3 regions of the Peribacillus sp. Aquil_B1 genome follow, and region 2 is predicted to be linked to each of the others. Evidence: riboswitches for the same ligand, from Rfam matches in the RefSeq annotation. Region 2 holds a riboswitch; each other region holds the start of a gene.
The links. Region 2 has a riboswitch for lysine ahead of dapA (4-hydroxy-tetrahydrodipicolinate synthase). Riboswitches for the same ligand answer to the same signal wherever they lie in the genome.
Positions count from the first base shown of each region.

Region 1 (11,026 bases), on a different contig from region 2:
AAATGCAAAAACACCATTCCCGATTGTCGGTGGGAGACTGACGGTCATTCTCTATGGTGAAGAATTGGCAAGCAAGGGGTTGAATGATTATGTCGATACATATAGGCGGGACCCAATGGTGGGAAGGGATTTGTATTTAGCGGTCGTTCATGGCAAAGCTGAGGATGTAGTTAAAATGGAGCCGAAGTTGATTAAAACTCCAGGGGTTCAAGTGAAAGAGCTGATCGAACAGAATATCAGGACTAATTTGCCTGATGCGGATCTCCACAGGTATTTATATGCGTGTCATGGTAAAGGAATCGACCCGGTCTTGCCCTTATTGGAAACGGCAGGGGACCAATTACGGATAAAAGGGATCGCCTTGTTTAAAAAAGACCGTTATATTGGTAAATATATTCCTTATGAGGAAGGGTTTTTATTTAAAGTCCTTAGTGAAAACTTTAAGCTGGGGAGTTATGAAATTAAATGGAAAGAAAATGACTTTACTGATATCAATAACGTGGTGTCACGTGTCCATTATCATATTTCGAATGCCAATCAAGACCCCAAGGTCAGGATTGAAGTGAAATTAAAGGCTAGTCTGCTGGAGGTCCAAGGCTATGACTTGGGTAAAGCCTTGGACCTGAATAAAATAGAGGCCAAGGCAGAGCATGTCATTGGTAAAAAATTAAATGAGATGGTAACCATGTTTCAGGAGAACAATATAGATCCGATTGCACTCGGTGATCACGCTAAAAGTAAAACAAGAAACTTTGATCAGACACATTGGGAGAAGGCATATCCCCATATTCCAATCGAGGTGGATCTGGATATTGAAATGATTCAAACGGGAATAGCTGAATAAAAGTAGAATATTCTGAAGTTTCCCCCTTTATAATAGGGGTATTGGTGTAATGATTATATCAATGCGGCTAAAAAGGGGGAAAGACATGGACAAAGCATGGTGGAAAGAAGCGGTTGTGTATCAAGTGTATCCGAGGAGTTTTATGGATAGTGATGGCGATGGGATAGGGGATATAAACGGGATTTTGATGAAGCTCGATTATTTACAAGAGCTGGGAGTGGACGTGATATGGCTATCCCCTGTTTATCAATCTCCCAATGATGATAATGGGTACGATATCAGTGATTATAAATCAATTATGACTGAATTCGGGACCATGGCAGATTTCGATAGGTTGTTGAACGCGGTTCATGAACGTGGAATGAAGATCATGATGGACCTGGTGGTCAACCATTCTTCAGATGAACATCCGTGGTTCAAGGAATCCCGATCCTCAAAAGATAATCCGAAACGTGATTATTATATTTGGAAGCCTGGCAGGAATGGAAAAGAACCAAATAATTGGGAGTCCATTTTTAAAGGTTCAGCATGGGAATATGATGAAGGAACCGATGAATATTATTTACATTTATTCAGCAGGAAACAACCGGATTTAAACTGGGAGAACCCTAAGCTCCGTGAAGAAATCTACAGCATCATGACTTGGTGGCTGGATAAAGGTGTCGATGGCTTCCGGATGGATGTCATCAACTTCCTTTCAAAAGATCAAAGCTATTCAGATGGAGCCGTTCATCATGAGAAGCAATATGGTGACGGAAGCCCGTTTTTCCTGAATGGCCCGCGCATACATGAGTTTTTGCAGGAAGTCAATCAGCGGGCACTTTCTGGATATGACGTGATTACGGTTGGGGAGATGCCAGGCGTCACACCGGAGGAAGCGCAATTGTTCACAGGTAAAGATCGTGATGAGCTACATATGGTCTTTCAATTCGAACATATGGATTTGGGGAGCGGACCAGAAGGGAAATGGAGCAACGATAAATGGAAGCTAACCGATTTAAAGCGAATTCTCTCCAAATGGCAGACTGGTTTGGAGGGGGATGGCTGGAACAGTTTATACTGGAACAATCATGATCAGCCCCGGGTTGTCTCAAGGTTTGGTCATGATGGAAAGTATCGTATTGAAAGCGCTAAGATGCTTGCTGCTTGTCTTCATATGCTTCAGGGTACACCTTATATATATCAAGGGGAAGAGCTTGGCATGACCAATGTTGCATTTGAGGGCATCGATGAATACCGGGATATCGAAACATTGAATTCATATGACGAACTCGTCAATTCTCATGGCTGGTCAAAAGAGCGGATGATGTCAGCCATCCACGCCCGCAGCCGGGATAATGCGAGAACACCGATTCAGTGGAATGACTCCCGGAACGCAGGATTCACGCAAGGGACTCCTTGGATTAAGGTTAATCCCAATTTTCCCGAGATTAATGCAGAAAAGGCCTACAATGATCACAATTCCATTTTTCATTTTTATAAAAAGCTTATCCAATTACGCAAGGAACATGATATCGTCGTTTATGGCCGTTTTGAATTGCTGTTGCCGGATGATGAACGAATATTTGCCTACACGAGGTCATTTGAAGAAGAAAAGCTGTTGGTGCTATGCAACTTTAAAGAAGAGCAGGCTCCCTATACTTTGCCTGAAGAGCTGCATGCATATTCTGCCACAAGGCTGATCGGGAATTATGATCAGGAGGAAGAAGGAATCTCAAGCAAACCCCTGCAACCATATGAATGCCGTGTTTATCATTTGAAATGAAAAAAGGACCTGTTCTTCTCCGATTAGGGAAGAACAGGTCCTTTGCGTATTATTTTGATTTAAGATCACATTCCTCAAGGGGAATGATTTTCGTTTTATGCTTAATTTTATAGCCGAACCATAGGACGAAAAATAGAATCAAGCCAATGTAGGAAACGAACATTGAATTCCAGTCAATCCCATCGCTGCTGAAAGCCTGATAGCCTTGTCCGATGATAATGATCATACAAAGGACAAGTGCGAATATAGGCCCGAATGGGAAGCCTTTTGCACGGAATGGTAAATCATTGATATCAAGTCCTTGTGCAGCGTAGGCTTTGCGGAACCGATAATGGGCAATCGCAATCCCTACCCAGGTGACGAATCCAGCCATGCCTGAAGCATTCAATAACCAGATATAAACGACGCCATCACCGAAAAATGAAGCTAAGAATGCAACGCAGCCAACTAATGAAGTCACGATAAGTGCATTCACAGGTACGCCTCTTTTATCTAATTTTCCTAGGAATTTCGGTGCTTTCCCGTCACGTGCCAGGTCCCATAGCATACGGGTTGAAGCGTACATGCCAGAGTTACCTGCAGAGAGTACGGATGATAAAATGATCGCGTTCATGATGGATGCAGCAAAGGCAAGGCCGGCACGTTCAAATACAAGCGTGAATGGACTTACGGCAACATCTTGACTCAATAAACGTGAATCCGTAAACGGAATGATCATTCCAATAACGAAAATTGCAAGGATATAGAACAAGAGGATGCGCCAGAAAACGGATCTGATCGCTTTAGGGATATTTTTTTCTGGATCTTCACTTTCACCAGCAGTCACTCCAAGCAATTCCGTTCCTTGGAATGAAAAGCCGGCAGCCATGAATACGCCAAGAATCGTGAAGAACCCTCCGTTAAAGGGACCTTCGCCCATTGTGAAATTGGAAAAACCAATTGGGTCATTCCCACCCATGATTCCGAGAATGATCAGTACACCCGTAATCAAGAATATGACGACTGTCACGACCTTGATCATGGCAAACCAGAATTCCGTTTCCCCGAAACCTTTAACTGACATGTAATTGATAAGAAACATAGTGATTAACGCAATGGCACTCCAGATAAACGAAGGGCTATCCGGGAACCAGAACTTCATAATTAAGACAACGGCAGCCAATTCGGCGGCAATGGTGATTGCCCAGTTATACCAGTAGTTCCAACCAATCGCAAAACCGAAAGACGGATCGACGAACTTGGATGCATAGACACGGAACGAACCTGCCACCGGCATGAACGCTGCCATTTCTGCAAGACTTGTCATTAAGTAATAAACCATGATGCCGATGACCGCGTATGCCACCAAGGCACCGCCGGGTCCGGCTGAATGAATGGCACCGCCACTTGCTAAAAATAAACCTGTTCCAATCGTTCCACCTAATGAAATCATCATTAAATGACGCGCTTTCAGGCTCCTTTTCAGTTCAGTAGGGCTTGATGCTGATTGTGAATTTGACAATTGATGTTACACTCCTTTTTATTGGAAGGGAACGAAAAATAAAAAACAGCAGTCGAAAAAGATCGACGGCTGTTTATAATAAACCCGTTTATCCTTCCGAAGATAGCTCCCCACGCTTTTTGAAAAAACGTGACAGTGGTGTTCCTGTTCGGTAACACCGCCAGCAAGAATATACATGGAATATACCCTAACTTCGGCAACTTATCCTTTCAAACGGAGTCTTTAATTTTCCAGAATCTCGTCCGTTTTACTTTTATAAGCTGCAGCCTCTAACTCATCGGTAAATGAGGAAGTATTCAATTTTCTAATATCGTTGCGCCAGTTTGTAAGTGACGTCGGACGATTGTACTCATGAATTGCATGCAAACGTAAATAGATTGCTAGTAATTGAGTAAACTTTACTATATTAAAATTATAAAATAACTTCTGGGATATCGCAATGGTTATTTTATGTGGTTATTTTTTCCTAGTAAATGAAAGATTCGAGTGATGGTATACCAAAATAAAGCATCCTGATAACTAAACGGTACTCCTTTTTATAAGGGCATAGTCCAGTTTTACATGTTTGACCACTTCAGGATTCTCAAATAGATCCACTGCCATTTTACCAATCCACTCCAGTGGCAAGGAAATGGTTGTGATGTCAAGCATTTCACTCAGGCTATCATTATTGAAGCCGAGAATGGCCACATCATCCGGTACCCTTGTACCCGATTTCTTAGCGGTAAGAATGAAGCCTGCCGCCGTGTCATCATTCGTGATGATGAGAGCTTCAGGTTTGTCCATCATTGAATTCCAATCCTGAAACAATTGTTCACCGTCTTTGATGTGATAACTGCCTTCAAACAGCCATTCCTTGTTGTTTATCAGTTTATGTTTTCTAATGATATCGTTAAAGGCCTTTGTACGATGGGAACTATTTCTGCTCTTTTTACGGCCGAGGCTGTATCCGATTTTCTTATATCCTTTAGCAATTACGTACTCAAGGGCACAGGAGAAAGCGGCATAATGATCAATACTGATGGATGAGAATTCGGCCTGGGCTGTATCTTCACATAAAATAATCGGTCCGTATTTTTGATAATCCAAGAGGATTTTCATTTCCGAAATCCTTGAACAAACGATGATGCCATCGAGCTGCTTCATTTGCAGCATATTAAAAGCCTGGATTTCTTTCTCTCTGTCATAATTTGTTTGAAAGATGACGATATGACAGCCGATTGCATTTGCCTGTTTAGTGATTCCGTTAACGATTGCTCCGTAATATGGATGATTGTTGAAGGGGATGATGATGCCGATAAGATTGGTCTTGCCTTTTGAAAGATGAATGGCGTTAATGTTTCTCGTATAATTCAAACGATCGATCGCTTCTAAGACGCTCTTTCTTTTATCGGGGCTTACATATGGATGATCATTCAATACACGAGATACGGTTGAGACAGATACACCGGCACATTGAGCTATTTCTTTAATATTTGTCATGGTATCACCGTTTTTTCTTTTTATATATTGTACAGTATGAAACCCATTTCAGGGCAAGAGTTCAGAGTGAGCATGCTGAAGATTTCTTCAAATAAGGTCTTGTTCTGGTATTGGTTTCATCCTTTAAGATTGGTATAAGTCTTAGAGGAGGAGGAGATCATGATGTTCCAAACCTTAATCACCCTGTTTGTGCTTTGTGGAATTGAATTGGGATTTGCGTACTTGGCAGTTTCCCTGAAACAGGAAAAATGAGTGGCAATGCACTTGAATTCGTGAGATCCGCACATTTACTCGTGAATTTTACGTCGTCCCGAAATAGTCCCCATGGTTTATATTCACCATAAAAACTCCACAATATAAATATAACTTCATTGTTACGTTTCATGTTCGGAAAAACTGACTGTCAGAGAGCTCTCCAGTGGAGATTCCTGACAGTTTTTGCTGTGCGTAAAAATCATTCGTCTTTTTGTTAATGTTTGAAAAATAGTTGCACTTTTTTCGTATAATTGTGTATAGTATAAAATAAGTTGTATAGAGGAAACTTTTTAGCATTTACGACAATGTAAAAAAATTTACACTTAATTTTGCATTCGGCAAACATTTTTAGGGAAATGAAAAAGGGGAGGGATTATGATGGGTTTTCTAAAATCCATTGGGGGCGTTCTTGCTGCAATGCTGATTTTAACGGGGTGCGGCAATGACACGACCGAACAGGATAAGGACAATGGCAAATTGAACGTAGTTGCTACGACAGGAATGATAGGGGACTTGGTGGAGAATATTGGCGGTAAACATGTCGAGGTCACTAGTTTAATGGGACCCGGAGTGGATCCCCATCTTTATAAAGCAACACAGGGTGATGTGGAGACTTTGGATTCGGCCGATATGATTTTTTATAACGGTGTGCACCTTGAAGGGAAAATGACGGATATCTTTGAAATGATGAGCAAGGATAAACCGACAATTGCCGTAACGGAGGACTTCAAGGAGAACCAGCTTCGCAAAGTGAGTGCAACGGAACATGATCCACATGTATGGTTTGATGTAAAGCTTTGGATCGTTGCGGCGGAGGCAGTCAAGAAAGAATTGATTGCCAATGATCAGGAACATGAAGCAGAGTATCGTGAAAATTATGAGGAGTACGTTCTGCAATTGGAGGAACTTGATAAATATGTTCAAGAGGAAATTAATAAAATACCGGAAGATCAACGGGTTCTCGTAACAGCACATGATGCTTTTGGATACTACGGGCAGTCATATGGCCTGGACGTAAGAGGTCTCCAAGGGATCAATACTTTATCGGAATATGGATCAAAAGATGTGACGGATATGCGGAATTATCTTGTGGAGAACAAAATAAAAGCGATTTTCATTGAGTCAAGCGTACCAAGGAAGGCTATCGAGGCTGTCATTCAAGGAGCGGGTAAGCAGGGGCACAAAGTGGAAATCGGCGGGGAATTGTTCTCGGATGCAATGGGTGAAAAAGGGACGGAAGAAGGAACGTATATCGGAATGGTCCGTCATAATACCGACACCATCGTCCGTGCATTGAAATAGGGGGGAGAAACTATGAATCAAGCAGCTTTGAAGGTCGAAGGTTTAACGATTGCTTATCATAAGAAGCCGGTTGTCGAAGATGTCTCGTTTGAGGTGCCGGAAGGAAATTTAATTGGTATCATAGGCCCCAATGGAGCAGGGAAGTCCACTTTGATAAAGGGAATACTCGAATTGATTCCGAAAATATCGGGGCAAATCACAATAAAGGGTTCTACTTATAAATCGATGAGGAAGAGTATCGGGTATGTACCACAGCGGGAGTCAGTGGATTGGGATTTTCCGACCAACGCACTCGATGTCGTGATGATGGGCAGATATGGTCATCTCGGATGGCTGAAGCGGCCAGGTAAGTCCGAAAGGCAGAAGGGGATGGAGTGCCTGGAAAAGGTGGGGATGGCTGAATATGCTAACCGCCAAATCAGCCAGCTATCAGGCGGACAGCAGCAACGGATATTCCTGGCCCGTGCATTGGCACAGGAAGCGGATATTTATTTTATGGATGAACCGTTCGTAGGAGTGGATGCCGCAACGGAGAAAGCAATCATACAATTGCTGATGGAATTGAAGGAAAAAGGCAAAACCGTTCTGGTTGTGCACCATGACCTATCTACCGTGAAGGAATATTTCGACTGGACGATGTTATTGAATAAAAAGGTGATGAAAATAGGTCCGACAGAAGAAGTGTTCATTCCCGAATACTTACAGGAAACATATGGAGGCCGCCTAGCGATACTATCAGACACAAAGTCCGGCCTTTTATTAAAATGAGGTGCACACGATGAACATACTGGATATTATTACTGATCCAAATACAAGGTGGATATTGCTTGGCACGATGTTCCTCGGATTAAGCAGCGGGGTCATCGGCAGCTTTGCCTACCTCAGAAAGCAGTCTTTGCTTGGTGACACGCTCGCACATGCAGCATTACCAGGTATCTGTGTAGCCTTTATGTTAACTGGAGTGAAATCCACTTCCTACTTTCTGATAGGTGCGGCCCTAGCTGGCTTAGTGGCTGTTTTCTTGATCAGTGTGCTTACGAGATACAGCAAGATTAAGCAGGATGCAGCCTTGGGAATTGTCTTATCCTCCTTCTTTGGCTTCGGAATTGTCATGCTTACGCAGATCCAGCAGAGCGAGTATGGAAACCAGAGTGGTTTGGATACGTTTTTATTCGGGCAGACGGCGTCAATGGTCATGTCCGATGTGTATATGATGATGACGGTTTCCTTTATTCTCATTTTCACTTGTACCGTATTTTTTAAAGAATTCAAATTACTGTCCTTTGACCCTGGGTTTGCTAAGGGGATGGGATTGCCGGTTGTTTTTCTGGATTATTTCATCATGATGCTGATCGTGGCAGCTGTAGTGATCGGTATCCAGGCTGTAGGCGTCGTATTGATGGCATCTTTACTGATCACGCCTGCGGTTTCTGCCAGGTATTGGACGGAGCGGCTGCATATCATGATCATCCTGTCTGGTATATTCGGTATGTTGAGCGGTGTTTCTGGAACGTTGATCAGTACATCGGTCAATGATTTGCCAACAGGACCGTTAATTGTCTTATCCGCGACGGTATGGTTTTTCTTCTCCATGCTTTTTGCTCCTAAACGCGGAGTGCTTTCATCTGTATGGAGAAGGGTGTCGACGAAAAAGAAATATTCTCTCGAACAGGATAGAAGGAAAGGGAGCCACACATCATGAATGATTTTTGGATTATATTAGTCGGGGCATTGGTGGCGGGTTCTTGCAGTGTAGTAGGATGTTTTTTGATAGTCAGGAAAATGACATTGATTGGGGATGCCATCAGTCATTCCGTTTTGCCGGGTATCGTATTGGCGTTTTTAATAACCGGGACTCGTGACTCCGTTCCAATGTTGATCGGGGCTGCTGCGCTCGGCTTGCTTACCGTATTCTTGATCCAGCTTTTCCAATCGTCGGGCGTTCAATCCGACGCGGCGATCGGGATTGTATTCACTTCCCTTTTTGCAACGGGGATCGTACTCGTGAGCCTGTATACGCAACAAATAGATTTTGACCTTGAACATGTCCTTTATGGCGAAATAGCCTATACTCCCTGGAACACGATGACAATCGCGGGAATCGAGGCTGGACCAAAAGCTGTTTGGATAGTCGGCAGTTGTTTTATCCTGAACCTCATACTGATCTTCCTTTTCTTCAAACAGTTTAAACTCGTTTCTTTTGATCCATCACTTGCGGCTGCAATGGGGATTCCTGTACTGTTTTTCCATTACTTATTGATGAGCCTCATTTCACTGACAACTGTAGCTTCTTTTGATAGTGTAGGCTCCATTTTAGTAGTTGGAATGCTCATCATACCAGCGGCAACGGCTTATCTTCTGTCAGACCGTTTAAGCAGCATGATATTGGTCAGTATCGGGGTCGGGGTGCTAAGTTCCATCATCGGCTACTATTCAGCCACCATTTTGGATGCCTCGATATCAGGCTGCATGGTGGGTTCGGCCGCCATATTATTCGGATTGGCCTTTCTCTTTTCCCCAAGCCATGGATTGGTCAGCCTATTGCTGAAACGGAGAAAATCAAAGGAATCACATGCATAACTCTCCCTGCCTACAGGCTTCATGGAAATAACTCCATGAAGCCTGTAAACTATTCTTCTATATAGTTGTGATTTTATTTGTTTAAAGTATAATGAATAAGTGTATTTATAGATATATCGCAGGAGCCTTTTTAAGGGAGAGTTAAGTATGGAAGAACAAAATAAATTTTCATCACGAATAGATTTTTCTTTGGTCACAATATTGCTGTTATTATGCGTCGGAAGTTGCTTAGCAATCTATAGTGCCCAAACGACTGGACAGTACGCTGAAAACTTCTTAATTAAACAAATTTTTTGGTATATAGTTGGAATCGGAATCGTCTTAGGTTTCATCACCTTGGATTCGGATCAGTTGAAAAAAATATCTTGGTACGCGTATGGATTCGGATTGTTTTTGCTTTTTTTGCTGATCATTATGCCGGAAAGCATCGTTCCTGTCCGGAATGGTGCAAAAAGTTGGTTCATCATTCCGGGAATCGGTTCGATTCAGCCATCGGAATTCATGAAGGTTTTCCTGATTTTGGCTCTAGCCAATGTCATATCGAACCATCATCTCAAAAACACGCTGAAAACGATTCAAACGGATATCTGGCTGCTAATTAAGATCGGTCTTGTGACCGGTGCGCCCTTATTGTTAATCATGCAACAGCCGGATTTGGGTACCTCGCTTGTCATCATGTCAATCATGCTCGGAATGATTTTCATATCAGGGGTAACATGGAAGATCCTGCTGCCGATCGTTTCGGGAGGAATTGTCGTCGCTTCAACGGTCCTGTACTTTGTACTTTGGAAGCCGGAAATCCTGGAAAAATACCTAGGGGTAAAATCCTATCAATTCGGCCGTATCTATTCTTGGCTGGATCCATATAATTATGCCAGCTCCGAAGGGTATCACTTAACCAAGTCCTTACTGGCCATCGGCTCCGGCCAGACCACAGGCAAGGGAATCGGCTCGAGGGAAGTGTATTTGCCCGAGAGTCATTCGGATTTCATTTTCAGCATCATCGGTGAAGAATTCGGCTTCATCGGATCAAGTATCATTATTTCCTTGTTTTTCCTATTAATTTACCATATAACAAAAACGGGAATGGACACGAAAAATAACTTCTATACATATATCTGTGTTGGCGTTATAAGCATGTTGACGTTTCACGTTTTTCAAAATATCGGCATGACTGTAGGCCTTTTGCCGATAACGGGGATTCCGCTTCCATTTGTCAGTTATGGAGGAAGCTCGCTCATGGGGAACATGATGGCCATGGGCTTAATATTCAGCATTCGGTATCACTATAAGAAGT
Region 1 is NZ_JAKXEE010000003.1:166,617-177,642, reverse strand. It holds gene MPH60_RS19030 (Ger(x)C family spore germination protein) at 1-844, shown strand, start outside; gene MPH60_RS19025 (glycoside hydrolase family 13 protein) at 930-2,609, shown strand; gene MPH60_RS19020 (amino acid permease) at 2,659-4,110, opposite strand; lysine riboswitch at 4,206-4,390, opposite strand; gene MPH60_RS19015 (LacI family DNA-binding transcriptional regulator) at 4,630-5,592, opposite strand; gene MPH60_RS19010 (metal ABC transporter solute-binding protein, Zn/Mn family) at 6,223-7,149, shown strand; gene MPH60_RS19005 (metal ABC transporter ATP-binding protein) at 7,162-7,917, shown strand; gene MPH60_RS19000 (metal ABC transporter permease) at 7,928-8,851, shown strand; gene MPH60_RS18995 (metal ABC transporter permease) at 8,848-9,729, shown strand; gene MPH60_RS18990 (FtsW/RodA/SpoVE family cell cycle protein) at 9,877-11,026, shown strand, end outside.
Region 1: it holds a riboswitch for lysine, as region 2 does, so the genes downstream of both, MPH60_RS19020 (amino acid permease) here and dapA (4-hydroxy-tetrahydrodipicolinate synthase) in region 2, are expected to answer to the same signal.

Region 2 (11,026 bases):
CCAACCTTCAGGTGCATCCACTTTAATTTTCCCTTTCACACTTTTATTTCCATGATTTTTCATCTTCATTTGGAGTGCAGTCGATTCACCTTCCGTTACTAAAGAAGGAGAAGCTTGGGCCGAGACCATTTCCATTGCTTTTGTCTGGCCATCAGCCAGTAACACCCTTTTACTGCTATTGTTAAATGAATCTAGTGCTTGTACCTTAATTTCATAATCAATACCTGGCTTAAGTCCAGCAACAGGGAACTCTAAATTCTTTGGTACAGGATCATAATAGAATTCAGAAAATGCGGTGAACTCAGCGTCCAGCTCCCCTGTTTCCTTGTTTTTGGCGGTAATGTGATAGGAATGTACGAGTGCGTTATCTTTTGCCTGTGGAAAGGTTACATTTAAACTTCTAAGTGTGGATTTTTCTTCTACAATCAAAGCCTTGTCTTTACCTGAAAAAACCGGTGGTAACTGATCACGATCGTCTGTATATTTAAATTTATTTTTTTTAGAAGGGTTTTTTATTACCCATGGTTTTCCTGTCCAATCGTCTTTATGAAAGTCACGTTTTTTAATGACAACTTCATTATTATAAACTTCTACAATCATCCCTTGACTAATATCCCGATATCCTTCTGGATGAAACCCTTGAAGTTTACCTGGCTCCAATTCCAAATAACTTACAGAAGACGTGCCAACAGACGTAAAGTCTTTTTGGTGAATTGTTCTCGGGTCTTCAAGTGGATAATGAGAATGGCCTGAAAATGTAATAACCTGTGGATGTTTCTTTAATGTATCATATAAAAGTTCTTTGTTTTCCTGAGTTCCCCACAAGTCACTTCCATACACAGTGTCTTTAATGTGTTGATGAAGAAAAACAAAGATTGGTTGGTCCGGATTCTCTTTTTCTGCTGCAGCTAACTTTTCACCTAGCCAGTTAATTTGATTAACAGAATATAAACCATGCGTATTACCATTTTCCGGACTTAACGTAATAAAATCATATCCATTTACTTTTTTATGATAGTAAAGAGAATCCATTCCAGTTTTCTCGAGAAAACGATCTTGTGCCTTTTCAACGGAAAGTCCATTCCAATAATCATGGTTCCCCATTGTAAACATGGATTGGACATCGCCTTGTTTCTTCTCATTATAAATGGAGAAGAACTTATCATATTCAGTAGCGTATCCATAGTCCGTTAAATCCCCAACCACAACAAAAGCATCCTGTCTAGGCGCAGCTTTATTTAATTGATCCATGGCTGTTCTGAACTTGTTCATATCAGCTGTTGATCCATCATCAATATGTACATCACTGATTACTGGAAAAACGAGCTCTGGTTTACGTTTATTATCTGAACTTGAAGATTCCGAGAATGCTTGTACACTTGATAAAGAAGTTGTTAATCCTACTGTTACAACTGTCAGCATTGCTGCAAATTTATTTTTCGCTTTCAAAATCAATACCTCCTATTTATCGTTTAGGCAATTATGTATTTTTTAAACAAATCAACAAATATCCTCCTTGTTTATAAATTTTTATGATGTTTACCAATTAAAATAGTAACTTTACATTATTAATAAAATATAAGTCCAATGTATTTTATTTATTAATAAATGCAAAAAAAGGACTATGGCCTGTATTCGTTCCATTCACCATTGTCTCGTTTTTGGTATTTATTTACCTTTTTTTAATGGGAATGGATACTATCCCTCAACAACGTAAATCACCTATAAAATGGTAATATTTACGCATGTGGTAAATGATTCCATAGTGCATAGAAATACCAATTTCCATATGGTAAAGTCTAGAAGAAGGAAAGGAGAGAGGTTATTATAAAAAAATTATTAAATATTATGATGGTAATAACTCTTGTCTTTGGACTGTTTTTTGCGATTGCACCGATGAATAAAGCATTTGCTTTGTCCTACGATAATACAAACCCTTATTCGACAGGCTGTGCTTCTAAAAGCCCAATCACCTATGAAACAGAATATATCTATAAAAACGGTGTGAAAATTGGATATGTGCAGCTAAAAGGCAGTGCGTATTGTCATACGGCGTGGGGTTACTTAAAGTTTTATTCGTCTGCTCCTTACGATTATTATGCAAATGTTTGGGTTGACAGTTTTAATGGCACGACTAAGAGGGCATTTACAAGTTGCGCTAGTTCCGGCGGTAACGGATGGATAATGAAAGGTCAAACGTCCTGTTATACTGCACAATTATGGAATTTAGATCCGTATAATGCTTTGGCCAAAGCAGGTATTTATTCTTCAAATGGGGCTCTCATTATTTCTGCGAACACTGGTCGTTATTAATGAGGTACTAATGTAAACTTTCTGTTAACGGCGGTACAACCGTTTTTGCCATCTTTCCTCATTTTGCTTACAGTCCATTGCGCAGTTCAATGCGTGATCAATTTTCTTTGTTTAACAACCCCACGAATCTTAATGGCTTTTTTCATTTCATCTCATGGCTTTGGAACGAGATACGTATGTTGTTTATACGTATCTCGTTCCAATTTTGTATCAATGGGCCCTACTTACAATTGAAGCGATCGTTTTCTTGCTTCCCACGTCACAGATTTTCATATCTTGCTGTCCTCCCCACCTTGATACCATCTTCAAGATATATCTATTGTCAAAACTGACGATAAAAGGGTGGATCTTTTCATACAGTTTGTTTTATAAAACTATTAATTTTGAGTTACTAAAAAAGATGAATCCAGCCCTATGCCGTATCCATTCCATTGATTATCCATGAGTTCTAAAAAAATATTTCTAATTTGCCTTGCAATAGAAAGGATTCCTTGTTATATTACAGTCAATTAAATATTTTCTTACTTCGTACTTTTTGAAGTGAGGATAGAGGAGCAAAGACCATTAGTACACATTTTGAGGAGAATGAGATCCTATGACTATTGTGGAAAGGGGAATTTGCCGAAGCGGAAAGAATCTCATGTTCTTGAAGCTGGTTCTGCTATTGAATAAATACAGGACTGTCATATAGGAAACTATATGGAGGGCTATCTTACGCGCTGAAACGATTTTTTTGATAAATATTGTTTCTACTGCAGCAGCGAACCCTCGTTGTTGCTTTTTTGCGTTTACTCCTGAATGGCCCTAACCACCTCTGAATTTTTTAAAAAATATTATACAAAAGGGTGTGTAGTTATGAATTTTGGCCAAGTTTTAACCGCAATGGTTACCCCGTTTAATCATAATGATGAGGTTGATTTTAATGCTACGAGAACTTTAGTAAACTATTTAATTGCTAATGGTTCTGATGGATTAGTAATAGCTGGTACAACTGGAGAGTCTCCTACATTAACAACAGAAGAGAAACTAGATTTATTCAAAATTGTGGTTGAAGTTGTTGATGGAAGAGTTCCAGTCATAGCTGGAACTGGCTCAAATAACACAAAAGCTTCTATCAGCTTAACAAGGCAAGCAGAGGCAGCAGGAGTCGACGGAATCATGCTCGTTACCCCATACTATAACAAGCCGTCTCAAGAAGGATTATTTCAGCACTTCAAGGCTATTGCCCAATCAACATCATTACCGGTAATGCTTTATAATATTCCAGGACGTAGTGTTGTAAACATGTCAGTAGAGACGATTGTTAGCCTCTCAAAAATCAACAATATTGTGGCAGTAAAAGAAGCAAGTGGTGACTTAGATGCCATGGCACAAATCATTAGCAAAACAACTAGTGATTTTACATTGTACAGCGGCGATGATGGGTTAACATTACCGGTTCTAGCCATCGGTGGAACAGGCATTGTTTCGGTTTCTTCACACATAATTGGAAATGAAATGCAAGAAATGATCAATAGCTTTAAACATGGCGATGTCCATGGTGCTGCCGCTACGCATCGTAAACTTCTTCCAATTATGAAAGCATTATTTGCGGCACCAAGCCCCACACCGGTGAAATCAGCATTAAATATGCGAGGGTTAAATGTTGGAGGTGTCCGCTTACCATTGGTTCCTTTAAACGATGAAGAAAAAATAGCACTACAAATGGCTCTACAACCTAGAAACGAAGAAGCTGTTTTGTTAAATAAATAAAGTTAACGATTCATTCAGCTATACTTTAATACCGATTTTCTAATTTAAAGACCATAATTAACGGGATACAATCTTAAAAAGCAGTGCAACTCATAAAGAGTGCACTGCTTTTTAATCGATGCACGGCTCAGTGCTTAAACTAGTTTAGCAATATAATGATTTTATAAGATTAAGGGCAAAAGCAGAATCTCCATTTTCTTGAAATGATAAGAATAATCTTATATGACTCGTTCCCTAGGATCACTTAACAAATACAAACGAATAAAGTGAATTTCCATTCACATTCAATATGTAAAATTAGAGAAGGTTATTTTCATGAAAGAAATAAGAAACGCATTTAAAGTTCAACTTTAGAATTGGATTTATATTTACTAATATAACTTGATAATGAATAAATAGCCTTTGTTCTCTTTTAGCAAAGGCTATTTTTTTGACTAGTTTTTTAGCCAAACTCTTTTATTTCATGGCCTGAAGTTGCTGCTCTTCATTTTTATCCTTGCTGCAGATTTGTATGTTTCCAAATTTAAGGAATTCATTTTTTATTCCTTCTTCTACTTCTCTCTTTCTCTTGTTCTACAAAACACGTTCAATCAAGTGTACTTTTTCGAACGTGACTTTTCTTCCTATATGGGTAAAACTGTTGAATATTTAATTTCTCTGAGAGCTAGGCTAGTTTGAATTCTGGTTATGCCTAGTTTATTTAACTTTCTAATAAATATTTCTAATTCCTTTCGATCTTTATTAGCCACTTTTAAAAGATAATCATACTCACCTGTTAAACAATGGCACTCTAATACTTCTGACATAGAAGCTAAAGCCTTCTCCAAAACTTCCAGTTTTTCAGCTTGATGTATATTCGTACTCATAAAAATAAAGCATAATAAATCAAAACCTAGCTTCTCCTGGTTTAAAATTGCTACTTGCCCATTAATAAATCCTTCATTTTCCAAACGTTTTATCCTTGAATGTATAGCTGGTGGAGATAACTTGACACGCTTGGCAAGCTCAGTATTACTTAACTGTGCATCCTTTTGAAGTAAATCTAAAATTTGAATATCAACATGATCTAGAACCTTGCTTACGATAGATTCCACTTATAGTCACTCCTTTTACAAATGTTCCAAAATCGGTATCATCCACTATCCAAAACTTAATTAAATTCTGTATATCGACTATATTTTTTAACATTATTTTAAGTTTCTTCTATTATACAAAATAATATATTAACTAACGAACTAAAATGTTAAAATTATTAGTAATTAATTATGAAAATTGAAATGTCATTGTGCACAATGGCTTCGATCTTTTTTCACTTAAACTGTGAAAGATGAAAAGGAGCAAAAGATATGCAATATTATTATTTTTCGTTATTACTTTTAACAAGTTTATTATGGGGTGGAAACTTTGTCGTAGGAAAATCGCTTGTCGGTCATGCTTCTCCGATGACGTTGACGAGTTTAAGGTGGATCATTGCTATTAGTTGTCTTTTGCCAATTGTATGGTGGAAAGAAAGAAGGATATTCCCTACTCGAAGTGCAATCCTTCCTTTATTTTTGATGGGAATTACAGGTGTGGTTCTATTTAACCTATTACAATTTGTAGCATTAGAGAAAACATCCGCAACTAATGCTGGATTAATATCAACATTAAACATGATTTCAATTGCTATTTTTTCATTCTTCTTTTTAAAAGAAAGAATTAATATTTTACAAATGTTTTCTATGCTTTTTTCGCTTATTGGCGTAATACTTGTACTTTCAAAAGGAAATATTGATCTACTCCTTTCATTACGATTTAATTCAGGTGATTTATATATGATGGCTGCTGTATGCGTTTGGGGAATATATTCCGTTTGTAGCAAATGGGCCATGATAACAACAACACCCATGATGTCTACATTATATTCTGGTATATTTGGACTTATCGTTCTTCTTCCGTTTAATTTTTCCAATTTTACAGTGTCTAATATAAATACTTCTTTCATACAATCTATTTTATATACAGGCGTTATCTCAACTGTAGCATGTATGGTACTTTGGAACATTGGTGTACAAAAACTAGGTACAACAACATCAGGTATTTTCTTGAATTTCAATCCTATTTTTACTGCAATTTTAGCCTTTCTATTATTAGGTGAAAAAATGACGTGGGTACAAGGAATTGGTAGCGGTATTGTGGTTATAGGTTGTTATTTGTTCTCACATTTTAAAACGAAGGTGATTTTCAAAAAGAATTCTGGACAATCGCAGATTCAAGCATGATTTTTTCAAAGTCTAAAATATACAAAAAAGCCTGATCCAAAGTGGATACAGGCTCGTTTGTTCAAATGGAATTGTTATTTTTTTGCACTTCCTTCTTTTTGGTGTTTTCCTCCTTGAATTTTGCCCTTAAGACAAAAGGCATTCGCATACCATGCTTTCCTGTATCAGCGAAAATATGATCACGAGCTAACTGGATAATTTTATAGGTACTTACATAGTTTGAACCAAAACAATTTCGTCAATTGTCGGTATCTCTCTTTTTAATGAAGATAAGAGACTGTCTTCGATTGTATTGTCGATTTCACAAATCGTTATTGCAGCACCATTGATTTTGGACCGTTCATTGGCCATACGGGCTATTGAACCATCATTAGCATTAATTAGCAGGAGATCATTTTCCGCCAAATGCCAGCAATCTTGATTGACGATAACTTCCACTTCTCCCGAATTACGAAAAGAATTTCTATTCCTAAATGGATATGCTGTGAGTGATGGCGAATATTTTGCAAACTGATTTGATAAGAATCTCCTATTGTTGGTTCAGACATGAACATTCACCTTTTTTAATGGGATTTTACCACTGCCCATCAAGCTATAGCAAATCATTATCATACGTTATTTTATGTAATGTGATGGTAAGTAAGTTTTTTAATTCTATTAGTAAAAAAAGCGCAGCTCCCCGCTTATTGAAGTAAAGCAGTTATCAAATAAGCGAGGAGCTATAATACAGTCACACATGTAGCACCCGTTAATATATTAATTTTTTAAAACCAGTGCTTTGGATATTGTCTTGTTTGAAATAAGTTATTATAGATCATCGATATAAAAACTAATAATAAAGTACCTATTACAATTGAAATCAGGAATCCCCAACCAGCTTGAGAATTAATAGAAACAAGGGCACTTGCCGCTGCGGGGGGATGAACAGTCTTTGTACAAGTCATTATAATCAATACAATAGCCAATGTTAGACCGATAATGAACAGGCTTTTACCAAAGAAGCTCCAAATGATAAGAGCTGATGTAGTAGAGATAATATGTCCTCCAATAACATTACGAGGTTGAGACAAGAGACTTTTATGCGCACCAAAAACAATAACACAGCTCGCCCCAAGAGGAGCTAATGCCATAGGATATCCTAAATGGACAGCTATAAAACTAATCATGATAATAGCAATGAGCCCACCTATAGCTGAAACAAGGGAATCCATATAATCTATTCTGTCTTTTTCCCTAGCTTCGCCCTTCATTTTCTTTAAATATGCTGTTAAACCTATGTTTTGTTGATTGCTCCAACTTTTTTCAAGACTTTTTTCGAATTCCATAATGTATGTTTTCCTCGCGTTTTCTAAGTAAGTCGACAAGTCGACAGGGTTTTTATATATTGTTATCTTACAGGAAAACAATGAATTTTAAAATATATATCTGAATTTTCATTTTTGTTTTCCATAAACAGTTAACAACTTCCCTTATGTCTGTGAGTATGGCGCGAGTGTTTCTAGTACTTTGTTAATTCATTAAGGCCTTACCGATGATAAAGAGTATGGAGTAGTATCAAATGATATAATCTCTCAATCTCCCTTCTTTTTTGAAGCCTAAATTTGTCAGCAGCTTATTGGATGCTTTATTTTCAATACAAACAATTGCTCCAATACGCGTTATATCAAGCTATTTAAAACCATAGCTCAGTTCTGCTCTCTTATGTTCATGGAATCATTCTTGAAATCCAATCGTTCCAAAAATGCCATCCGTTCCTTTCAATTCCCCACTTAATACAAGGTTTTTCAACGAAAGTCTTTGAAAAATTCGTAATGATTTGCTTCACCTGATCCGTATTTGTTAATGGAGGTTGCCCATAATATCATAATACATCTGGATTGAAAAACATTTTAATAAATCCAATGCATCCCCTTCAGCCAATTCTCTCAAGCCGAACCGTTTTGTCTCTAATATTGGAGCATTTTTCCACCCCCTTTGCTAAAACTAGATCTATATCTTTCCAGAGGCACACCTCGTTAACACCGTACGTACTGCCCTGACATATATCAGACTTCCATTTTAAAAAAAGATCAACCAGTATAAACCGGCTAACCTTATGATTAACGCATCCCTTAGCTTTATTAAAACTTACCATGTTTCATTTTTTCGGATTTGTCATTATGTTCCAATTTCATGACGACATTTCCCATCTTGTGTCCTTCTCTACATATTTATGGGCTTGAACCATTTCTTCAAACTCATAATATCTGTCAATGACCACTACTAACTTCCCCGCTTCAACAAGTTCTTTGAGGAAGTTTAGAGCTTCTGGGGTTTCAGGGGAATTTTGGCTCAATATCAGCTTCTTGCCTGTTGTCAATTTAGTCCATAGCATTCGAACGCCGGGTAACGGCTTGGCGACATTTAGATAAGTTCCGTCCTTCTTCAGCGATTTCATACAAGCTGAAATCGGACTCTTGTTTACCGCTTCAAAAATACCATCATAGGTCTCCCCGCGTTTCCAATAGCTTACTCGCCTTCATTTATCTTCATGCCTCTAATAAGAACTTCAGCCACTTCTGGACGTGTAAATTCAAGTGGCGGGACAAGACCGTTCCGCAGCATTTCCCTGACTTTGGTCCCGCTTAATATAAACCTGTCTTCATCTTTATGGGGGCATGTTTTCAGGGAAGCCATATTCAAACATTTTTTGCAGTAAAAGCTATGTTCAAAGAAAAGAGGTTTTATGCCAATTTTCAGCGGATCAAACTGGCTAAAGATTTCTTGGGCATCATATGTGCCATAATAATTGCCTACACCCGCATGATCTCGGCCGACAATAAAATGTGTGCACCCATAATTCTTTCGAACAATTGCATGAAATACTGCTTCCCTAGGCCCTGCATAGCGCATTGCTGCTGGGTATATGGCAAGTAAAACCCTATCCATTGGATAGTAGCCATTTAGTAAGGCTTGATAGCTTTCCATACGAACATCCGCAGGTATATCATCTTTTTTCGTTTCACCGACAAGAGGATGCAATAATAGTCCATCAACGGTTTCCAATGCTGTTTTTTGCAAGTATTCATGTGCACGGTGTACTGGGTTCCTCGTTTGAAAACCGACAATAGTATTCCAACCTAAATCCGTGAACACCTTTCTCGTTTCGGAAGGGCTCATATGAAATTCCCCGAATGGCCCATGCGATGACCTATTTATTAAATAAATGGGTCCGGCAACATAGATATCCCCTTGTCCAAACAGCTTTTTAACCCCCGGGTGATCGGGATCGTCAGTTTTATATACGAGTTTTGCTTCCTCCAGTTTATCGTATTCAAACATTTCTTCCACCTGTATGATACCAGCAAGTTCACCGTCATCACTGTATAAAGCGACCTCATCGCCGATGTTCAGCCGACTTGCCTCATCCTTCGTGACAGGAAGAGTGATCGGTATCGTCCATGGCAAGCCATTTGCCAGATGCATATCCTTAATGACACTTCGGTAATCCTCTTTTCCCATGAATCCAACAAGCGGGCTGAACGCACCGTTTGAAATCATTTCCAGATCGGAAACATTCCATTTCGAGATGGTCAGGGACGATAAGGATTTACACTTTTCCAAGTATTCCACACGGTCATTTCCTGATAATTCACGTTGAATCAATTTCCCGCCATGTGGATCGATACTGGTTCTTTGAACCTTCATTTATAACCCCTCAATCATTAGATTTGGTTTGTTTCATATTCTCTTTATCAAATTCGGCCATATCGATATTAAAGACCATTGTCCTTTAAATAACTCATGACCTGCTGCACACATTCTTCAATGGTGTATTGACTGGTTTCAATTAGTATCTCCGGATTTTCCGGTTCTTCATATGGAGCCGAAACGCCTGTGAAGGAGGAGATTTCCCCACTTCTAGCTTTCTTGTACAATCCTTTGGGATCCCGTTTCTCGCAGGCTTCGATGGGACACTTTACATAAATCTCAATAAACTCATCCTGTTGTACTTTTTTTCTTACTTCCTCCCTGTCACTCGCATAAGGTGAAATGAAAGTGGCCAACACTACTATTCCGCTATCCACAAATAATTTGGAGACTTCTCCGATTCGCCTTATATTCTCTTTACGGTCACCAGAGCTGAAACCAAGGTCTTCATTTAATCCATTCCGCAGATTGTCTCCATCCAAAATATATGTCGAAATTCCCATCTCATGCAGTCTTCCCTCGACCATGTTGGCGATGGTTGACTTACCTGACCCTGATAAACCAGTAAACCAAAGAATATAGCTTTTATGTCCGTGCTGAGCTTGCCTTAGCTCTTTCGTAATGGAAAAAGGATGTTGATGGATATTCTCCTGTTTACTCACACTATCTCCCCTTTAATCTTTATGGAACCCCTTTTTGTTGTTCCGGATGACAAATGCCAAAGAACCTGCCCACCCAATCAATATCAGCATATATATGACGGTGACCCAATGATCCTGAAGAGACCATGTGGCAAGCAGCGTTCGAGCATTCGTCAAAATGATAAAACCCCCGACAAGGACTCCCAATAAATAAGATGGCAATTTCGTAACGATCCATGCAGCAATCGGGGCAGCAATAATCCCTCCTACCATCAGGGAGGTTACCCAAAACCAATTCACTTCCTGCCAACCTAACGCAATGAGAAACCCTATGGTTGCAGAAACAGCAATTGCAAACTCACTCGTGTC
Region 2 is NZ_JAKXEE010000001.1:1,759,738-1,770,763, reverse strand. It holds gene MPH60_RS08820 (metallophosphoesterase) at 1-1,449, opposite strand, end outside; gene MPH60_RS08815 (DUF2690 domain-containing protein) at 1,897-2,313, shown strand; lysine riboswitch at 2,853-3,031, shown strand; gene dapA (4-hydroxy-tetrahydrodipicolinate synthase) at 3,169-4,065, shown strand; gene MPH60_RS08805 (Lrp/AsnC family transcriptional regulator) at 4,689-5,159, opposite strand; gene MPH60_RS08800 (DMT family transporter) at 5,412-6,326, shown strand; gene MPH60_RS08795 (hypothetical protein) at 6,537-6,764, opposite strand; gene MPH60_RS08790 (HPP family protein) at 7,091-7,651, opposite strand; partial or broken gene MPH60_RS08780 (zinc-binding dehydrogenase) at 8,447-8,817, opposite strand; gene sat (sulfate adenylyltransferase) at 8,835-10,013, opposite strand; gene cysC (adenylyl-sulfate kinase) at 10,082-10,678, opposite strand; gene MPH60_RS08765 (sulfite exporter TauE/SafE family protein) at 10,691-11,026, opposite strand, start outside.

Region 3 (11,026 bases), 1.1 Mb from region 2:
GGTGACACATGCTAATTTCATTTGGGATCAGCCGCGCGTAAAAGGAAGCATTGGACTGCCTTGGCCAGATACCGACTCGGTGATTCTGTCCCTGGAAAACTTTGAAGAGCTTCCTCCGAATGAAATTGGAGAGATTGCCATAAAAGGACCACAGGTCATGCAGGGATATTGGAAACGTCCGGATGAAACGGAAAAAACCTTTAAAAATGGCTGGCTGCTTACAGGCGATCTGGGTTACATGGATGAGCAGGGGTTCTTCTATGTCGTCGAGAGGAAAAAGGATACAATCATTGCAGGCGGTTTCAATATATATCCACGTGAGGTGGAAGAGGTGCTATACGAGCATGAGGCCATACAGGAAGTGGTTGTTGCAGGTATCCCTGACCCATATCGCGGGGAGACCGTCAAGGCCTTTGTTGTACTGAAAAAAAATGCGAGGGCCACTGAAGAGGAATTGAATGAATTTGCCAGAAAGAACCTGGCTTCCTATAAGGTGCCGCGCAGCTATGAATTCAGGAATGAACTTCCAAAAACGACGATAGGAAAGATCCTGAGAAGAGTCCTGATCGAGGAAGAAAAGAAAAAAATATCCGAGGAAAGAAAAGAAGCGTAAACAAGCACCCCTAATAACGGAGCAGCGAAAGAGAGCTCCGTGTTTTGCAGAACGGCTGGACAACCTATGGATGGGGACTGTACAATGAACATAAGTGGAATGTCAGGACCCTTAGAAGTTTTGCTTGACAGTAAAGGGGCGTCATTTTATGATAGAAATATGAATGATGGTTCATTCATTTTCTGAAAGGGGACATCCAGTGAAAAGCAACAGACCTAAGTATACTCAAATTATTGATGCGGCCGTTATCGTCATTGCCCAAAACGGGTACTATCAAGCACAAGTATCCAAAATCGCCAAGCAGGCAGGAGTAGCGGATGGAACCATATATCTTTATTTTAAAAATAAAGAAGATATCCTAATTTCATTATTCCATGAAAAGATGGGCTATTTTGTGGAACAGATCGAAGAAGAGATAAAAGGAAAGACCACTGCTTCGGATAAACTGCATGTGCTCATCCAAAAACATTTTCAAAACCTTTCAGAAGACGTGAATTTAGCAATTGTCACTCAGTTGGAATTAAGACAGTCGAATAAAGAATTGCGCCTAAGAATTAATGATGTGTTAAGAGGGTATTTAAATTTAATCGATCAAATCATTATAGAAGGAAAAGAAAACGGCGAATTCCTGCCTGATTTAAATAATTTACTTGCCAGGCAGATGATTTTTGGAACGATTGACGAAACAGTGACGACCTGGGTCATGAATGAGCAAAAGTATTCGCTCCCAGACCTTGCCCCAGACGTTCACCGCCTTCTGATTGGCGGCTGCGGCCTGAAAAGTTAACGATTTAAATAGAGGATGGGCAGCCATCCTCGAAAGAATCGGTTAATTCTGCTTCCAGTTTAATCGGGAAGTGATACATATTAAATTTTCGAAAAAGTTTGACTAGTATGCCTGGAGGGATTGATATGGAATATCTTAAGCTTTCTGTCGAAAATCATGTGGCTTTTATAACGATTGATCATGCACCTGCAAATGCACTTTCTTCGGCTATCATCGGAGAGCTTTCACAGGCCTTCGAACAAATTGAGAATGATGGCGCCGTACGGGTTGTCCTTCTTCATGGTGAAGGAAGATTCTTCTCTGCAGGAGCAGACATTAAGGAGTTTACGGAAGTGAAAGACGGGAAAGCTTTCGAGAAGCTGACCAAGAATGGGCAATCTGTATTTGAGAAAATTGAATCTTTTCCAAAACCGGTCATTGCAGCCATCCATGGGGCGGCCCTTGGCGGAGGATTGGAGCTGGCGATGGCCTGTCACATCCGTTTGGTAACCGAAAGGGCTAAACTGGGTTTGCCTGAGCTGCAGTTGGGCTTAATCCCTGGATTTGCTGGGACCCAGCGTCTTCCACGTTATGTGGGCATGGCAAAGGCAGCTGAAATGCTGTTTACAAGTGAACCGATTTCAGGTACCCAAGCTGTACAATGCGGGTTGGCGAATCATGCCTTCACGGATGAAGACCTGATTCCTAAAGCTAAGGAACTAGCCAATAAAATTTCCAAGAAAAGCCCGCTGGCTTTAAAGTCTGCCATAGAGTTATTAAATTATTCCAAGCATGATTCCTACCATAAAGGTGTGGAAAGGGAAGCCGCCCTCTTTGGCCAAGCTTTCGATACTGCTGATGCAAAAGAAGGAATCGGCGCTTTCATTGAAAAAAGGGAAGCTGTATTCAAAGGGAAATGATGAGTAGAGTATAAATAATTATTTTTATATATCATGCAGGATTTTGATGAAATCTGTAGAATACAATACTATATATCAATAAAATTCATAATCTTCAAAACTCAAATCATTCGGGAGGTATTATCGTGAACATTTATGTACTGCTGAAAAGAACATTTGATACAGAAGAAAAAATTACGCTATCCAATGGGAAAATTAATGAGGATGGAGCAGAATTCATCATTAATCCATACGATGAGTATGCGGTTGAAGAAGCAATCCAGGTGCGTGATGCACAAGGCGGCGAAGTAACGGTTATTTCCGTCGGAACCGAAGAGGCTGAAAAGCAATTACGTACGGCGCTGGCAATGGGTGCTGACAAAGCCGTATTGATTAATATAGAAGACGACATTGAAAATGGCGACCAATTCACGACTGCAAAAATTATCGGCGAATACTTAAAAGATAAAAATGCCGATTTAATCATTGCAGGGAACGTTGCAATCGATGGCGGTTCTGGACAAGTGGGGCCACGCGTTGCCGAAATTTTAGAGATTCCTTATATTACTACCATTACTAAGCTGGACATCGCAAATGGAAATGTAAGCGTTATCCGTGATGTAGAAGGGGACTCTGAAACGATCGAAGCATCCCTTCCATTGTTGGTGACAGCTCAACAAGGGCTAAATGAACCACGTTATCCGTCATTGCCGGGAATCATGAAAGCGAAGAAAAAAACGCTTGAAGAATTGGAATTGGATGACCTGGATTTAGAAGAAGAAGATGTTGAGGCAAAAACAAAAACGATTGAAATTTACCTTCCTGCTAAAAAAGAAGCTGGAAAAGTATTGGACGGCGAAATCGGTGATCAAGTAAGCGAACTTGTTCAATTATTACGAAGCGAAGCAAAAGTGATTTAATCGAAACGGTACTTTTTCAAGATAACAAAACACGACAAAAAGATAAAATAGTGCACAGGAGGTTTTTATAAATGGCTAGAAAGTTTCTTGTATTGGGCGAAGTTCGTGACGGTTCACTGAGAAATGTATCATTTGAAGCTATCGGTGCGGCTAAACTTGCTGCAGATGGCGGGGAAATTGTAGGTGTCTTAGTTGGTGACAGTGTTCAAAATTTCGGAAATGAATTGATCCAGTATGGGGCAGACCGGGTTGTTGCAGTCGAAAATGATCAATTGAAACAATATACTTCAGATGGTTATGCGCAAAGCTTGCTTGCCGTCATCGAACAGGAAAAACCAGAAGGGATATTCTTTGGACATACGGCCCTAGGAAAAGACCTTGCACCAAAATTGGCTGGAAAGCTTGAATCAGGTTTGATCTCAGACGTTACATCCATTGAAGAAGAAGGGGGAAATATCGTTTTCACCCGCCCGATCTATTCCGGTAAGGCATTTGAAAAGAAAATTGTTACAGATGGCGTGATATTCGCGACAATCCGTCCGAACAATATCGAACCATTAGCGAAAGATGAGTCCCGCTCTGGTGATGTTTCTACATTAAGTGTGGATATCAAGGATTTACGTACAATCATTAAAGATGTTGTTAGAAAAGCGAGTGAAGGGGTCGACCTTTCAGAAGCGAAAGTGATCATCGCTGGTGGCCGCGGCGTGAAAAGTGAAGATGGTTTTGAACCATTAAAGGAACTGGCACAAGTTCTTGGCGGAGCGGTAGGAGCTTCCCGTGGAGCATGTGATGCAGATTATTGCGATTACTCTTTGCAAATCGGGCAAACGGGTAAAGTCGTAACACCGGACCTTTATATCGCCTGCGGAATTTCCGGTGCGATTCAGCATTTAGCGGGGATGTCGAACTCCAAGGTTATCGTTGCGATCAATAAAGACCCGGAAGCTAACATATTCAATGTGGCTGATTATGGAATTGTCGGAGACCTTTTCGAAGTCGTTCCGTTACTTACGGAAGAATTCAAAAAACTTAAAGTTAACGCGTAATAGAAACAATATAGATGAGGGGCAAGACATTTGGCATAAGCCGATACATGTCTTGCCCCTTTATTTGGCCTGCATATTTACTCTTTTTTTGGACATCCTACCACTGAAGCAAAATATTAGCATCGATTCGAGCAACAATGGTATACTGTCTTTAGTTATTTGAGTAAATTTGAGGAGGAAATATATATGGCAATTATAAATGCAACTGACCAAACTTTCACAACAGATACTAGCGAAGGTGTCGTTCTTGTAGATTTTTGGGCTCCATGGTGCGGACCTTGTAAAATGATCGCTCCTGTTCTTCAAGAGCTTGATACTGAAATTGGCGATACAGCAAAAATCGTAAAAGTGGATGTGGATGAAAACCAAGAAACAGCTGGAAAATTCGGTGTCATGAGCATCCCGACATTAATCGTGCTTAAAGACGGTGAAGTGGTTGATAAGGTTGTTGGTTTCCAACCTAAAGAAGCACTTGCTGAACTTATTTCAAAACATGCGTAATAGTAGGTTAGCTAAAAAAAGCTTCAAGTCTGCGGACTTGAAGCTTTTTTCGCTATCTTGATATATAATAATTGTAAAAAAGGGAGAACAGGAGGCTGAATGCATGAATCAACAAATAAAGAATAAACTTGCCCTTCTTCCCGATCAACCTGGTTGTTATTTAATGAAAGATCGTCAGGGAACGATCATCTATGTAGGCAAAGCGAAAGTGTTGAAAAATCGTGTCCGTTCTTATTTCACGGGATCGCATGACGGAAAAACATTCCGGCTCGTGAATGAAATTGAGGATTTCGAATATATCGTCACCTCTTCCAATATCGAGGCTCTTATTTTAGAGTTGAACTTAATCAAAAAACATGACCCAAAATATAATGTCATGCTAAAGGATGATAAGACGTATCCCTTCATAAAGCTGACTGCGGAACGCCACCCACGTCTAATCATTACGCGAAAAGTCAAAAAAGACAAAGGTAAATATTTCGGTCCTTATCCGAATGCATTTGCAGCTAACGAAACGAAAAAATTGCTTGACCGCATCTATCCCCTAAGAAAATGCAATACTTTACCGGATCGCGTTTGTCTCTACTATCACCTTGGCCAGTGCCTAGCCCCGTGTGTTTATAATGTAGAGGAACAGGAATATAAAAAAATGGTGGATGATATCAACCGGTTCTTGAACGGGGGGCATACTGAAATAAAAAAAGAACTGACTGAAAAAATGCTGGAGGCATCAGAAGATCTCGATTTCGAGAGGGCCAAGGAGTTCCGTGACAAAATTGCCCACATCGATATTACGATGGAAAAGCAGAAAATGATGACGACAGATTTCATCGACAGGGATGTATTTGGTTTTGCCTATGATAAAGGCTGGATGTGCGTTCAGGTATTTTTTGTCCGGCAGGGTAAATTAATAGAAAGGGATGTTTCACTTTTTCCTGTCTACGATGAACCCGAACAGGAACTTCTTACATTCCTCGGTCAGTTTTACGAGATTACGAACCACTTTAAACCAAAGGAAATCTTGCTGCCTGAATCAGTGGATGCCGAAATGGCCGAAGGGCTGCTTGGTGTCAAAACGATTCACCCGAAACGGGGAGCGAAAAAAGACATGCTTAAATTGGCGAATAAAAATGCCTCCATCGCGCTTCAGGAAAAATTCTCTTTGATAGAAAGGGATGAAGAAAGAACGATCAATGCGGTGGAAAACCTCGGGAAGCAACTGGGTATCTACACTCCGCATCGAATTGAAGCTTTCGATAACTCCAACATCCAGGGAAGTGACCCAGTTTCCGCTTTAGTCGTGTTCATTGATGGAAAGCCGGAAAAAAGGGAGTACCGCAAATATAAGATCAAGACGGTCCAAGGGCCTGATGATTATGAATCGATGCGTGAAGTGGTCAGAAGAAGGTATTCAAGAGTATTGAAAGAAGGGCTTCCGCTTCCGGACTTGATCATCATTGATGGCGGAAAGGGACATGTCGAAGCAGTTCGGGATATTCTGGAAAATGAATTGGGCCTTGATATTCCACTTTCAGGCCTCATTAAGGATGAAAAGCATAGGACCTCGCAATTGATGATCGGAAATCCGCTTGAAATCGTACCTCTTGATTCACGGAGCCAGGAATTTTACTTATTGCAAAGAATTCAGGATGAAGTGCATCGGTTCGCGATTACGTTTCATCGCCAGCTACGCGGGAAAAATGCGGTTCACTCCCAGCTTGATGATATTCCAGGAGTCGGGGAAAAGCGAAGGAAGCAATTATTAAGGCATTTTGGATCATTGAAGAAAATCAAAGAGGCGACGGCCGAGGAAATCATGGAAGCTGGCATGCCAAAAGGGGTAGCCGAGGGAATCGTTAGAAAATTACAAGAATAATCTTGCTACCGATAAATCTCTATGCTATGATTAAAAAGAATTTTTAACTAGACAACTTAAAAGTGCTGATAGAGGTGCGGAATTCAAGAGTAAAAACCTGGAGAAGTATGAGCTTCCATGAAAGGTTTTGAAAGGGGATGACGCCGAAGGAAGACAAGACTCATACCTTGTTTTCCTGGTCCGACATTTAATAAATGGCGGATTGTCAGGGTTTATACCCTGGAGAGCTATCTCACTGTGTTTACAGTATTTAGATATGTGATCACAGCAATGAGATATTTCTCATTGCTTTTTTTATTGCCTAAAAAGGTAGAGAGGGTGCATGGGGATGGCATTAATCGTTCAAAAATTTGGCGGAACATCCGTCGGAAGCGTAGAAAAAATCAAAAATGTTGCCAATCGGGTAATCGAGGAAGTGGAGAATGGAAATGAGGTAGTCGTCGTTGTTTCAGCGATGGGGAAAACCACGGATCAATTGGTTTCCATGGCGCGGGATATTTCCGGAACCCCGAGCAAGAGGGAAATGGATATGCTATTGACTACGGGGGAACAGGTAACGATTTCCCTGTTAACGATGGCATTGATTGAAGAAGGACATGAAGCCATTTCATATACTGGCTGGCAGGCTGGCATGCAAACGGAATCCGTTCATGGGAATGCCCGGATTTTAAACATCGATGCCACGAGGATCCAAGCTCAGCTTCAGAAGAAGAAAATAGTGGTCGTGGCCGGTTTCCAGGGGACCGATGCAAATGGGGAAATTACTACCTTAGGGCGAGGCGGTTCCGATACGACGGCGGTTGCTATCGCTGCAGCGCTGAATGCGGATAGATGCGATATTTATACGGATGTAACGGGCGTTTTCACAACGGACCCCCGCTACATAAAAGGCGCACGGAAACTCCAATCCATTTCTTATGATGAAATGCTGGAACTTGCCAATCTGGGGGCGGGCGTCCTTCATCCAAGGGCTGTCGAATATGCAAAAAATTATCAAATACCGCTTGAAGTCCGTTCAAGCATGGAGAGAGAATCAGGAACGATCATTGAGGAGGAAGCAACTATGGAAGAAAACTTAATTGTACGCGGGATTGCTTTTGAAGACAGTATTACGAGGGTCACCATATATGGTTTGCCCCAATCACTTGGTGCATTATCCACAATCTTCACGACACTTGCGAAAAACCGGATTAATGTGGACATCATCATTCAAAGCATGACTGCCGAGGATACGACGAATCTATCTTTTTCCACAAAAAGTGAAGATACGGAAGCGGCCTTGATTGTGCTGGAAAATAATAAAGAACAATTGGGATTCGACCGAGTCGAAACGGAGAGCGGATTGGCCAAAGTATCCATCGTCGGTTCTGGAATGGTATCCAATCCGGGAGTGGCTGCCGAGATGTTTGAAGTGATGGCCAATACAGGCATCCAGGTGAAGATGGTCAGCACATCTGAAATTAAAGTTTCCACTGTCGTCAATGAAAAGGAAATGGTGAAGGCGGTTGAATCTCTTCATGAAGCATTTAAACTAGGTCAGCATGCAAATGTGCTAGCGTAAGTGTCTGAGTCCAATAAAAAACAGACTTCCGGTAAAAAGGGTAAGTCTGTTTTCAGGGCTCATTAGATTGGATCTCTGGGATCCCATTGGATGGTGAATATCACTTTTTTTGCGCGGCGTTTGATTTCTTCCGTTGATTCGCTGAGGAATTTTTTTTGCAGTGTAAACTGCTCGGCAAGGAAACCGGCTTCAAGTTGGAAGTGACAATCAGGGTGTAAATCCAAGCGGCGGCTGATTATTTCACCTGTCAGGGATAATTCCATCTCGTGTTTCGTATATTTCAAGATTTCTAGATTGCCCCATCCGGCGCTTTGGAAAAATTCAATCACTTCCTGATCGCCATTCAATGGGAATTTTCTTGCTAATTGTTTACCTGCCCAATAGAGGATTTGATTAGAGTCTTTTCCGAGAATATCGTTCAATAGAACTTCTCTGATTAATTCGTATCCGAAAGCTGGAACCAGGAATTCTTCAGTTGTTTGAATTTCTTCAGTTTGAATCTCTTCTTCTATCGCAGCAGCAATATTTTTTTTCATAATTTATCGCCTCTTTCTGTAAATCTATTATAAACGTATTTCTTTTGCAAATTATACTGTTTTTTATTTATTTAAATAACAATTGGAAAAAAATGAGAAATTATACCGAGATATTAATAGGTAAATGAGAAATTTATTCAAAATATCATCTTGACAAACAAAAAATAGCCAATTTAATCCAATAAAATCTATTCTGAAAAAGAGATTTCTTGTATCCGTTTTCTTGACGCACATAGAAGTCAGGAGTAAAATGGACATGTCACATAATTGTAAAGGAAGTATAGAGGATTTTTTTTTGACTCTATACTGTATTTTCACGCGGAGATAAAAGGTAGCCACCAGTTTATCTTTGCATGATTTTTCACAAATTAAGGGGGGGCACTTAGTGGCAAAAAATCGTGAGTTTGGGAATCGCAGGCTTCATTCACTTCTAGGAGTAATTCCAATTGGTCTATTCCTAATTTTTCATTTATCGGTAAACTTTATGGCAACAAAAGGAGAAGAAACTTTTAATGGGGCAGTTCATTTAATTGAGTATACGCCCGTGAAGATTTTGGTAGAATGGGTCGTCATCTATCTACCGCTCATTTTCCATGCTGTATACGGAATTTATATTGCCTTTACAGCCAAAAACAATTTAGGCAGATTTAGTTTTTTCCGTAACTGGATGTTCATGCTACAACGCCTAACTGGAATCATAACGTTGATTTTCCTTGTTTGGCATATATGGGCAACTAGAATTCAAGCTGCTATGGGTGCAGAAGTTAACTTTGACATGATGGCAGAGATTTTCTCCAGTCCATTCATGCTTGTGTTCTATATTGTCGGTGTTACCTCGGCAATCTTCCATTTTGCTAATGGATTATGGTCATTTGCTGTGAGCTGGGGTCTTACAGTTTCACCAAGATCGCAAAGAATCATGACTTACTTTACATTGATCGTTTTCGTTCTTCTTACTTATATCGGAATCAGCGCAATTTTCGCATTCGTATAAGAAGATAGAGTTCATTTATAAGAATTAGGAAAAACTTAGCTTGGCTAATGGAAATAAGGGAGTGACAGAATTGGGTAAAGGTAAAATAGTTATCGTTGGTGGAGGTCTAGCTGGTTTAATGGCTACGATCAAAGCAGCAGAGCTGGGACAACAGGTTGATTTATTTTCTTTAGTGCCTGTTAAACGCTCTCACTCAGTTTGTGCCCAAGGCGGAATCAACGGGGCAGTAAATACAAAAGGTGAAGGGGATTCTCCATATATCCACTTCGACGATACAGTTTATGGCGGAGATTTCTTGGCTAACCAACCGCCGGTTAAAGCGATGTGCGAAGCAGCACCATCAATCATCCATATGTTTGACCGTATGGGTGTTATGTTCAACCGTACTCCGGAAGGTCTACTTGATTTTCGTCGTTTCGGTGGTACTCAACATAGCCGTACAGCATTCGCTGGTGCAACAACTGGTCAGCAATTACTTTACGCATTGGACGAGCAGGTTCGCCGTTATGAAGTTGAAGGCCTTGTAACAAAATATGAAGGCTGGGAATTCCTTGGAGCTGTCATCGATGATGAGCAAACAGCACGCGGAATCGTAGCTCAAAACCTGACTTCAATGGAAATCAAATCATTCCCTGGAGACGCAGTCATCATGGCGAGCGGCGGCCCTGGAATCATTTTCGGTAAATCAACTAACTCAATGATCAATACAGGTTCAGCAGCATCCATCGTTTATCAACAAGGTGTAAATTATGCTAATGGTGAGTTCATTCAAATTCACCCGACAGCAATCCCTGGAGATGACAAACTTCGTCTAATGAGTGAATCCGCTCGTGGTGAAGGTGGACGTATCTGGACATATAAAGACGGAAAACCTTGGTATTTCCTTGAAGAAAAATACCCTGCTTATGGTAATCTAGTACCTCGTGATATCGCGACTCGTGAAATCTTCGACGTCTGCATGAACATGAAGCTTGGCATTAATGGTGAAAACATGGTTTACCTGGATCTATCACATAAAGATCCGAAATTACTTGATATTAAACTTGGCGGAATCATTGAAATCTACGAGAAATTCATGGGCGAAGATCCTCGTAAAGTTCCAATGAAAATTTTCCCTGCCGTTCACTATTCTATGGGCGGACTTTGGGTGGATTATGACCAAATGACTAACATCAAAGGTTTATTCGCTGCAGGTGAGTGTGATTACTCACAACATGGCGGTAACCGTCTTGGTGCGAACTCACTTCTTTCTGCAATCTATGGCGGTTCAGTCGCTGGACCGAATGCCGTTAAATATATTGAAGGCCTTGA
Region 3 is NZ_JAKXEE010000001.1:688,219-699,244, forward strand. It holds gene MPH60_RS03410 (long-chain-fatty-acid--CoA ligase) at 1-613, shown strand, start outside; gene MPH60_RS03415 (TetR/AcrR family transcriptional regulator) at 813-1,400, shown strand; gene MPH60_RS03420 (enoyl-CoA hydratase) at 1,526-2,299, shown strand; gene MPH60_RS03425 (electron transfer flavoprotein subunit beta/FixA family protein) at 2,425-3,198, shown strand; gene MPH60_RS03430 (electron transfer flavoprotein subunit alpha/FixB family protein) at 3,270-4,247, shown strand; gene trxA (thioredoxin) at 4,434-4,748, shown strand; gene uvrC (excinuclease ABC subunit UvrC) at 4,852-6,624, shown strand; lysine riboswitch at 6,686-6,862, shown strand; gene MPH60_RS03445 (aspartate kinase) at 6,953-8,185, shown strand; gene MPH60_RS03450 (YslB family protein) at 8,248-8,721, opposite strand; gene MPH60_RS03455 (succinate dehydrogenase cytochrome b558 subunit) at 9,107-9,715, shown strand; gene sdhA (succinate dehydrogenase flavoprotein subunit) at 9,786-11,026, shown strand, end outside.
Region 3: it holds a riboswitch for lysine, as region 2 does, so the genes downstream of both, MPH60_RS03445 (aspartate kinase) here and dapA (4-hydroxy-tetrahydrodipicolinate synthase) in region 2, are expected to answer to the same signal.